DNA from 2 places in the Klebsiella quasipneumoniae subsp. quasipneumoniae genome. Region 1 is predicted to be linked to the other one. Evidence: predicted binding sites of a transcription regulator. Region 1 holds the regulator's gene; the other holds the start of a gene.
What was found. Region 1 encodes Fur, which represses iron uptake genes when iron is present. Its sites were predicted from a motif close to ATAATAATGAGAACNACTATCAA; they were not measured.
Positions count from the first base shown of each region.

Region 2: fepB (Fe2+-enterobactin ABC transporter substrate-binding protein) is a predicted target of Fur. The motif match lies at 3,577-3,599, and genes of this name have one in related genera.

Region 1 covers NZ_CP084876.1:3,721,699-3,727,170, forward strand. The annotation lists gene ybfF (esterase) at 1-610, shown strand, start outside; gene ybfE (LexA regulated protein) at 744-1,037, shown strand; gene fldA (flavodoxin FldA) at 1,189-1,719, shown strand; gene fur (ferric iron uptake transcriptional regulator) at 2,011-2,463, shown strand; gene tcuR (tricarballylate utilization LysR family transcriptional regulator TcuR) at 2,591-3,517, shown strand; gene tcuA (FAD-dependent tricarballylate dehydrogenase TcuA) at 3,615-5,018, shown strand; gene tcuB (tricarballylate utilization 4Fe-4S protein TcuB) at 5,005-5,472, shown strand, end outside.
Region 2 covers NZ_CP084876.1:3,826,878-3,832,349, reverse strand. The annotation lists gene fepD (Fe(3+)-siderophore ABC transporter permease) at 1-865, opposite strand, end outside; gene entS (enterobactin transporter EntS) at 978-2,219, shown strand; gene fepB (Fe2+-enterobactin ABC transporter substrate-binding protein) at 2,478-3,437, opposite strand; gene entC (isochorismate synthase EntC) at 3,626-4,801, shown strand; gene entE ((2,3-dihydroxybenzoyl)adenylate synthase EntE) at 4,811-5,472, shown strand, end outside.

The DNA.
Region 1 (5,472 bases):
GTCGCCGCGGTCGCCAGAGATGACCTACCCCGCGATGGCGCAGGATCTGCGCGATACGCTCGACGCGCACCAGATTGAGCGCGCCACCTTTATCGGCCATTCGATGGGCGGCAAAGCGGTGATGGCGCTGACCGCCCTGGCGCCGGAGCGCATCAACGGTCTGGTGGCGATCGATATCGCCCCGGTGGATTATCATGTTCGCCGCCATGATGAGATCTTCGCCGCTATCCGCGCCGTCAGCGAATCCGCCGCCAGCACCCGCCAGCAGGCGGCGCAGGTGATGCGCGAGCATCTGCAGGAAGAGGGAGTGATTCAGTTCCTGCTGAAATCTTTCGTCGACGGCGACTGGCGCTTCAACGTCCCGGTGCTGTGGGACCAGTACCCGCATATCGTCGGCTGGGAAACCATACCGGCCTGGCCGCACCCGACGCAGTTTATTCCCGGCGGCAACTCACCCTACGTGACCGACGCCTACCGCGACGCGCTGCTGGCCCAGTTCCCGCAGGCCCGGGCCCACGTCATCGCCGGCGCCGGACACTGGGTCCATGCCGAGAAACCCGAAGCGGTGTTGCGCGCGATCCGCCGCTATCTCACGAGCATTGGCGCCTGATTGGCTAAAATATGCCCGACCGCGCCGCAGAATGCCCGCGGTCGTTGGCGCAGCCGTTCGCCTGATGTATGATGGCGCGCTATCTGCGCCGGCTAGAGCCCGGCAGCTTGTTTCCCCGAAGTCACTCAGAATCATGGCAAAAGAACAAACGGACCGTACGACATTAGATTTGTTCGCAAACGAGCGTCGCCCGGGAAGACCAAAAACCAATCCGCTGTCGCGCGATGAACAACTGCGCATCAACAAACGTAATCAGCTGAAACGCGATAAAGTGCGCGGGCTGAAGCGCGTGGAGCTAAAGCTCAACGCCGACGCGGTCGATGCCCTTAACGAACTGGCGGAAGCGCGTAATATGAGCCGCAGCGATCTCATCGAAGAGATGCTGATGACGCAATTAACCGCCCTGCGCAGCCAGGGAAAAGTCTAACTTTCCGCGAAAAATCCGCATTCATGTAGCAGAGTGTGCAGTCGGGCGTGATTGCTGTTTCCGCGTCCTTGCCTGTTCTGCTATGATTGCCGTTATCTGTGGGCATCGCGTCCCTACCACATCATTTAAGTTTCAAGAGGTTATTTTACTCATGGCAATCATCGGCATCTTTTTTGGCAGCGACACCGGCAACACCGAAAATATTGCAAAAATGATTCAAAAGCAGCTTGGTAAAGATGTTGCTGATGTTCACGACATTGCCAAAAGCAGCAAAGAAGATCTGGAAGCCCACGACATCCTGCTGCTCGGCATCCCGACCTGGTACTACGGTGAAGCCCAGTGTGACTGGGACGACTTCTTCCCGACGCTGGAAGAGATCGACTTTAACGGCAAGCTGGTGGCGCTGTTCGGCTGCGGCGACCAGGAAGACTACGCAGAGTACTTCTGCGATGCGCTGGGCACCATCCGCGACATCATTGAGCCGCGCGGCGCGACCATCGTTGGCCACTGGCCGACTGCCGGCTATCACTTCGAGGCCTCCAAAGGCCTGGCGGATGACGACCACTTCGTCGGCCTCGCCATTGATGAAGACCGTCAGCCGGAACTGACCAACGAGCGCGTTGAGAAGTGGGTGAAGCAGGTGGCTGAAGAGCTGCACCTCGAAGAAATCAAAAACGCCTGATAATTAAGCGGCGCAATCGTTGAGTTGCGTCGTATTAATAGACAAAAGCAATCAAACTAATAGCTACAAGTTTTTAACTTTTAATCACATATCTGTACAATGTCCTCTGATTCTACGAGGCACGTGACGCAGTTTGTAGCTGGTGCCTCGTTTTTGACAGCAAACCAGGCCCGATGCTTGCAGTTTTCATTTACCAGTGGCAGTTCTATAATGAGACGCATTACGTCGGGTTAATTTCTGTATGACTTCCGTTGAAGGAAGTAGATCGTTTAGCAACAGGACAGATTCCGCATGACTGACAACAATACCGCATTAAAGAAGGCTGGCCTGAAAGTCACACTTCCTCGACTGAAAATCCTTGAAGTGCTGCAGGAACCGGATAACCATCATGTCAGTGCGGAAGACTTATATAAACGCCTGATCGACATGGGCGAAGAGATTGGTCTGGCGACCGTTTACCGCGTCCTCAACCAGTTTGATGACGCCGGTATCGTGACTCGTCATAATTTTGAAGGCGGTAAATCCGTTTTCGAACTGACCCAGCAGCATCACCACGATCACCTGATCTGCCTCGACTGCGGCAAAGTGATCGAATTCAGTGATGACTCTATCGAAGCGCGCCAGCGTGAAATCGCTTCCCGTCACGGCATCCGCCTGACCAACCACAGTCTGTATCTGTACGGTCACTGTGCGGAAGGTGATTGCCGCGAGGACGAACACGCCCACGACGCAGTGGAAAAGTAATTCCCTGCTTCGCCTGCTCTGAAAAGCCAACCAGCCGGTTGGCTTTTTTATGGGCGCTTCTGCCGCGCTTCCCGCTCACGTCCCGGCGGCGACCCTCGCGAGTCCCCGCTTTGTCCGGAGAGTTGATATGGAACTTCGCCAGCTACGCTATTTTACGCGCATTGTTGAAACCGGCAGCATGGGCCGCGCCGCGCTCGATCTGAATATCGGCGTCTCGGCGCTCAGCCAGCAGATCGCGCGTCTGGAAAATGAGCTGTCCATTCGCCTCCTGCAGCGAACCTCTCGCGGCGTGACGCCCACCAGCGCGGGCCTCGCTTTCTACTCACAGGCGCAGCTGGCGCTGCGTCATGCCGATGATGCCATCCTCGCCGCCCGCGAGGCGCGGCTGTCGGGCCACGTCAGCGTCGGCATGGCCCCCAGCACCGCCTCCGTTCTTGGCGTACCGTTCATCAACGCGATGCGCGAGAGCTACCCCGACGTCCGCCTGCACCTGGTGGAAAGCCTCTCCGGGAATCTGGAGCGGATGATCAACACCCGCCAGCTGGATTTAGCCATCGTCTTCCAGCAGGAGAAGATCCTGCGCTGGAGCGCCAGACCGGTGCTCGAAGAGCGCCTGTTCCTGATTGGCACCCATGCGCTGTTGGCCTCGCTGCCGGATGACCCTGTTTCCCCTGACCAGCTCACCACCCTGCCGCTGATTATGCCAAGCCAGGGCCACGGCCTGCGCGGCAGGCTGGAGGCGGTTTGCCAGCAGCACAGCCTCAGCGTTGAGGTGGTGGCGGACATTGACGGTCTGGCCCTGCTGATGCAGGCCGTGCGCAGCGGACTGGGCGCCACTCTGCAGCCCGGGGCCGCTATTTCCCATCTCGACCATCAGGCGCTGAGGGTGATCGGCATCGCTAATCCGGTCCTCAGCCGCCCCAACTTTCTGGTCAGCCTGTCGGATGATGAGCTCACCCCGGCAGGCCTTGCGGCACGGGTCATACTAAGCAAAGTCATGCGCCAGCTGGTGGAGTCCGATCGCTGGCCAGGCGCCACCCTTTACGTTAACTAAACCCCTCTTTAGCGTTACGCCATAGCGCCCCGTCGCCGTTACCGCCTACATTCCCATTACAAATTTAACAATCCATTAAATTGTAAGGGAGCCGATAATGGTGGATGTACTGGTCATTGGCGGCGGCAATGCCGCGCTATGCGCCGCCTTAACCGCCCGGGAAGCCGGCGCCTCGGTGCTGCTGCTGGAGGCGGCGCCGCGGGAGTGGCGAGGCGGCAATTCGCAGCACACGCGTAACCTGCGCTGTATGCACGATGCGCCGCAGGACGTGCTGGTCGACAGCTATCCGGAAGAGGAGTACTGGCAGGATCTGCTGCGCGTCACCGAAGGGAACACCAACGAAGCGCTGGCCCGGCTGGTGATCCGCACCTCGTCACAGTGCCGGGACTGGATGCGTCAGCACGGGGTTAACTTTCAGCCGCCGCTCTCCGGCGCCCTGCACGTGGCCCGCACCAACGCCTTTTTTATGGGCGGCGGCAAAGCGCTGGTCAATGCCTATTACCGCAGCGCAGAGCGGATGGGGGTGCAGATCCGCTACAACACGCCGGTGCAGGCTCTGGAACTGCGCAACGGTGAATTTGTCGCCGCGCTGGCGGGCGAGGAACGGATTGTCGCGAGAAGCTGCGTCCTCGCCGCCGGCGGATTTGAATCCAACCGCGAGTGGCTGCGCGAGGCCTGGGGGCAAAATGACCGCGGCGAATGGCCCGCCGATAACTTTCTCATCCGCGGCACGCGCTTCAACCAGGGGGTGCTGCTCAAGTTTATGATCGACGCCGGGGCCGATATCATCGGCGATCCTTCCCAGTCCCACTGCGTCGCCATTGACGCCCGGGCGCCGCTCTATGACGGCGGGATCTGCACCCGCGTCGACTGCGTTTCGCTGGGGGTGGTGGTCAACCGCGATGCCGTGCGCTTTTATGATGAGGGGGAAGATTTCTGGCCTAAACGCTACGCCATCTGGGGCCGACTGGTCGCCCACCAGCCTGGACAGATCGGCTACTCGATCATCGACAGCAAAGCCATCGGCCACTTTATGCCCCCCGTCTTTCCCGGCGCTCAGGCCAATACCATCGAGGAACTGGCTCGCCAGCTGGGGCTGGACGGCGAACGGTTAGCGCAAACCATCGCCGACTATAATGCCGCCTGCGCGCCGGGCCAGTTCGATCACACCCGCCTGGATAACTGCGCGACCTCTGGCCTCACGCCGGCGAAAACCCACTGGGCGCGCCCCATCGATACGCCGCCTTACTACGGCTACGCCCTGCGGCCGGGGATCACCTTCACCTACCTCGGGCTCTACGTCGACGACACCGCCGCCGTCCATTTCGCCGGTCAACCTAGCCGTAATCTGTTCGTCGCCGGGGAAATGATGGCCGGCAACGTGCTGGGCAAGGGCTACACCGCCGGCGTCGGGATGTCGATCGGCACCACCTTCGGCCGCATCGCCGGCCAGCAAGCCGCCCGGGCGGCGCAGCAGGAGAAACACCATGAAGTCGCTTGAAAAGCTGATCATTGACGCGCAGATCATCACCGAGCCGGAGGCGGAAGTCGAACGGGTGATGCAGGTGTGTAACGCCTGCCGCTACTGCGAAGGGTTTTGCGCCGTGTTCCCGGCGATGACCCAGCGCCTGGCCTTTGGCAAGGCGGATATCAACTATCTGGCTAACCTGTGCCATAACTGCGGCGCTTGCCTGCATGCCTGCCAGTATGCGCCACCGCACGAGTTCGCCATTAACGTGCCGAAGGCGATGGCCGAAGTCCGGCTCGAGACCTATCAACACTACGCCCAGCCCGCCGCCTTTGGCAGCCTGTACCGCCGGGCCGGCATGACCACCGTGCTGGCGCTGGTCGGCGGCCTGATTGTCTTTCTGCTGCTGGCGATGGGGCTCAAAGGCTCGCTGCGCCATCCGCCGCTGGCGGGCGACTTCTACCAGATATTCCCCCATAACCTGCTG
Region 2 (5,472 bases), 110 kb from region 1:
TGGCCAGCAGGGTGACCGGCAGCGACCAGCGATGATCGGCCCCCACCAGCCAGCGGGCCATATGCGGCATCATCAGGCCGATAAAGGCGATCGGGCCGACCACGGCGGTAGCGCTGCCGCACAGGACGGTAATCACAATCAGGCCGATCAGCTGGGTGCGGGCGACGCGGCTGCCGAGGGCGGTGGCGGTATCGTTGCCGAGGCTCAGGCTGTTAAGCGCCCGGCTCAGCAGCAGGGCGGCGATCCCCGCCATCGCCACCGGCAGCAGGACAATTTTCAGGGTTTGCAGGGTGCGGATATCCAGCGAACCGGCCTGCCAGAAGCGCAGCTGATCGTAGACGTCCGGGTTGAGCAGGGCGATGCCGTTGGACAGCCCCTCCAGTACCGCCGCGAGGGCGACCCCGGCGAGGGTGAGGCGCACCGGGCTCAGCTGGCCGCCACCCTGGCTGCCGGTGAAGGCCACCAGCAGCGAGGCGCAGAGCGCGCCGCAAAACGCCAGCAGCAGCTGCTCCTGCGGGGAGGTGATCCCGAACAGCGCCGCGCCGAGGACGATGGCGAAGCTGGCGCCGGAGTTGACCCCCAGCAGGCCGGGGTCGGCCAGCGGGTTACGGGTGAGCGTTTGCATCAGCGCGCCGGCGAGGCCGAGGGCGACGCCGGCCAGCAGACCGGCCAGGGTGCGCGGCAGGCGCGCGTCCAGCACGATGGTGCAGTCGGCGCTTTGACAGGTTCCGCTAAAGGCGGTGAATACCGTGCCGATCGGCAACGATTTGGCGCCGATGGTCAGGCTAAGCGCGGCGGCTAAGGCGAGTAACAGCAACAATCCGGGCACGGCGACAGAGCGTACCGCGGTCGTAGAAAACGACATAACTGACATCCCTGATATGATAATGATAGTAATTATCGTTATCGATTTTATTCAGCTATGGTAGCATGACCCACAGTAAAAAGGGTATTAAAAATAACGACAAGGCGCTGTAATGAACCGACAATCCTGGCTGCTCAACCTCAGCCTGCTGAAAACTCACCCGGCGTTTCGCGCCGTTTTTATCGCTCGCTTTATCTCTATTCTGTCGCTTGGCCTGCTGGGTGTGGCCATCCCGGTGCAGATCCAGATGATGACCCATTCGACCTGGCAGGTCGGGTTGTCGGTGACGCTGACCGGCGCGTCGATGTTTATTGGCCTGATGGTGGGGGGCGTACTGGCCGACCGCTATGAGCGCAAACGCCTGATCCTGCTGGCGCGCGGCACCTGCGGCGTGGGCTTTGTCGGCCTGTGTCTGAACGCCCTGCTGCCGGAGCCGTCGCTGGCGGCGATCTACCTGCTGGGGATCTGGGATGGGTTCTTCGCCTCGTTGGGGGTGACCGCGCTGCTGGCGGCGACGCCGGCGCTGGTGGGGCGGGAAAATCTGATGCAGGCCGGGGCCATCACTATGCTCACGGTGCGCCTGGGCTCGGTGATTTCGCCGATGATCGGCGGCCTGCTGCTGGCCTCCGGCGGCGTGGCCTGGAATTTCGGCCTGGCGGCGGCGGGGACCTTTATCACCACCTTAACCCTGCTGCGTCTGCCACAGCTGCCGCCGCCTCCGCGGCCGCGCGAGCATCCGCTGCGTTCCCTGCTGGCGGGGCTGACCTTCCTCTGCCAGAGTCCGCTTATCGGCGGGATTGCGCTGCTCGGCGGCCTGCTGACCATGGCCAGCGCGGTGCGGGTGCTCTATCCGGCGCTGGCCGGGAGCTGGCAGATGTCGGCAGGGCAGATTGGCCTGCTGTACGCCGCGATTCCGCTCGGCGCGGCGCTGGGGGCGTTGACCAGCGGCCAGCTGGCCCAGACCGTGCGGCCGGGTGCGCTGATGCTGGCGACGACGGTGTGCTCCTTTGTCGCCATTGCGCTGTTCAGCCTGATGCCGCACTGGGCGTTGGGCGCGCTGTGCCTGGCGCTGTTTGGCTGGCTGAGCGCTATTAGCTCGCTGCTGCAGTACACCCTGATCCAGACCCAGACGCCGGAACATATGCTCGGGCGAATTAACGGTCTGTGGACCGCGCAGAACGTTACCGGCGACGCCATCGGCGCGGCGCTGCTCGGCGGGTTAGGGGCGGTGATGACGCCGGTCGCTTCCGCCAGCGCCAGCGGCTGGGCGCTGGCCCTCGTCGGCGTGCTGCTGGTGGGGCTGCTACGCGAGCTGCGCCGTTTCCAGCGCCCGGAAATAGTCAACGAAAGCTGAGTACGGTGCGATTGCCCGGTGGCGGCTACGCCTTACCGGGCCTACGGTACCGGGGCCTCGGGCGTTGTAGGCCGGGCAAGCGCCGCGCCGCCCGGCAAGGTGTTCCGACCGCGTACCCGTCCTGATGCCCGGTGGCGGCTACGCCTTACCGGGCCGAAGGTCTGGCCTGGAGGGCGCAAGCATTGTAGGCCGGTGCAAGCGTAGCGCCGCCCGGCAAAGCGTTCAGGCCGCGTACCCGTCCCGATGGCACGGCCCGCATTAGCCGAACAGGCTGGAGAGACGCTGGAGCACCAGCAGGGCGCTGTAGTAGTCAAGACGGAAGGTCTCGGTGCCCAGCGGGTAAACGCGTTTGCCTTCGACCGCCGGGAGATGCGCCAGCAGCGGGTTGGCGTAAATGGCATCGACATCTTTCTGGTCGCCGGCGAACAGGAACAGGCTCTGGCCGTTCAGACCTGCCGCCAGATTCTCCCCGCCCAGCTGCACGATATCGTGGCGTTTGCCTTGACTATGGCTGGCGGGCAGGCCGCCCGGCAGCGTCGCCAGGCTAAAGCCCAGCTGTTCGAGCATCTGCCCCTGGGCCGATTCCGGCGTCCAGATATTGGCGCTGTGCGCGGCGGCGGTATAGACGAGGGCGGTGACCGGCTGCGGCGGCAGCTTCATTTTTTCTTTTAACGAAACGAGCTGTTTATTGAAGTCGGCGATGCGCGCGCTGGCCTGCTGCTCATGGCCGGTGATCTGCCCCAACTGGGTAAGCAGCGTTTGCCAGCTTTTATCGTCATAGTTGATGACCAGCGTCGGGGCGATCGTTTTGAGCTGATCGTACAGCGGCAGGGCGGAGTCGCCGCCGGTGGCGCTCACCAGGATCAGATCCGGCATCTGGGCGGCCACCGCTTCCGCGCTCGGTTCGCCGATGTACAGCCGCGTCAGCTTGCGGGCTTTGGCGACCTCACTCCACTGGCGCAGAAAGCCCTGGCTATCGGCCACGCGGTTGTTCGGGGTGGTGGCGCCGCTGGCGACCACCGGGGCGTCGATCGCCAGCAGCGAGCCGGTGAGGGTCACGCTGGTGGAGACAATGCGCAGCGGCTGGCTCGGCAGGGTGTGCGTCCCGTAGCTGTCGGTGACCTGGCGCGGCCAGTCCGCCGCCTGGGCTGAGGTAATTCCTAAAAACAACAGCATCCCGGCCAGCGCGCCGCGGCGGTAAAAAGAAGAGAAGTTCACGTCATCGCATCCTGATTCGAAGGGTAATAAATGCGTCTCATTTTCAACTTTGCGCCGACAGGATGCAAGCCAAAGTGGCGGCGCGATGACGTAACGCGGTTGACATGACGGGCAATACCTTTTAGGTTAGCCAACCAAAATACAAATGATAATTATTCGTAATATATTTATCGTTTTTGGAGGATGATATGGAAACGTCACTGGCTGAGGATGTACAGAAATCTACCCGGACCTTATCGCCGGACAGCTTCTTCTTTATGTCGCCGTACCGCAGTTTTAGCACCTCAGGCTGCTTCCGCCGCTTCTCAGCGCCCGCCGACGGCGGCGATGCGCTGAATGGCGTGTTCCAGCAGCAGATGGCCGCCGCCTTTGCCGAGGCCCGGGCGGCGGGGATCCGCAAGCCGGTCATGGTTGGGGCCATCCCGTTCGACACCTGTCAGCCTTCCGAGCTCTATATCCCGGAGCGCTGGGAAGCGTTCTCGCGCCCGGAAAAACAGCGTTCCGCCCGCTATGCCGCGCCGCTGGAGACGATGGAGGTGGTGGAGCGCCGGGAGATCCCGGAACAGGATGCGTTTTTAGCCATGGTGGAACGCGCCGCCGCGCTGACCGCCACGCCGGAAGTGGACAAAGTGGTGCTATCACGACTTATCGATATCACCACCCGCGATCCTGTCGATAGCGGCGCCCTGATGGAGCGACTGATCGCCCAGAACCCCGCCAGCTTCAACTTCCATGTGCCGCTCTCCGACGGCGGCGTGCTGCTGGGCGCCAGCCCGGAGCTGCTGCTGCGTAAAGAAGGACCACACTTCAGCTCGCTGCCGCTGGCCGGCTCCGCCCGCCGCCAGCCGGACGATGTGCTGGACCGCGAAGCGGGCAACAGGCTGCTGGCATCCGGCAAAGATCGCCACGAGCACGAACTGGTGACCCAGGCGATGAAGAGCGTGCTGGGCCCGCGCAGCAGCCAGCTGTCGCTGCCGGCATCGCCGCAGCTGATCACCACCCCGACGCTCTGGCATCTGGCGACGCCGATCGAGGGCACGGCGCTGGCGGAAGAAAACGCCATGTCGCTGGCCTGCCTGCTGCACCCGACTCCGGCGCTGAGCGGCTTCCCGCACCAGGCGGCGAAGCGCCTGATTGCCGACCTGGAACCCTTCGACCGCCAGCTGTTCGGCGGCATCGTCGGCTGGTGTGACGATGAAGGCAACGGCGAATGGGTGGTGACCATCCGCTGCGCGCGTCTGCAGCAGCGTACGCTGCGCCTGTTTGCCGGCGCGGGCATCGTTCCGGCCTCCTCGCCGCTGGGCGAATGGCGCGAAACCGGCGTCAAACTGACCACCATGCTTAACGTATTTGGCTTGAATTAAGAGGCAAGGATGATTGCATTTACCCGTTGGCCGGATGAGTTCGCGGCCCGCTATCGCCAAAAAGGCTACTGGCAGGATCTGCCATTAACCAATCTGATCACCCGTCACGCGGAAAACGACGCCGTGGCGATTATCGATGGCGATCAACACATTAGCTACCGCCAGTTTAACCAGCGGGTGGACAACCTTGCCTGCTCTCTGCAGCGTCAGGGACTGAAGCGCGGGGAAACCGCGCTGGTGCAGCTGGGCAACGTCGCCGAGTTTTACATCACCTTCTTCGCGCTGCTGCGTATCGGCGTCGCGCCGGTGAACGCGTTGTTCAGCCACCAGCGCAGCGAGCTTAACGCCTACGCCGCACAGATTAAACCGGCGCTGCTGATCGCCGACCGCGAGCACGCGCTGTTTGCCGACGATAGCTTTCTTCACGCGTTTATCGCTGAACATCCTTCCCTGCGCGTGGCGCTGCTGCGTAACGACGGCGGCGAGCGCGATCTGGCGACGGAGATTAACCGCCCGGCGGATAACTTTATCGCTAACCCAACCCCTGCCGACGAAGTGGCCTTTTTCCAGCTCTCCGGCGGCAGCACCGGGACGCCGAAGCTGATCCCGCGTACCCATAACGACTACGACTACAGCATTCGCCGCAGCAACGAGATCTGCGGGATTAACGC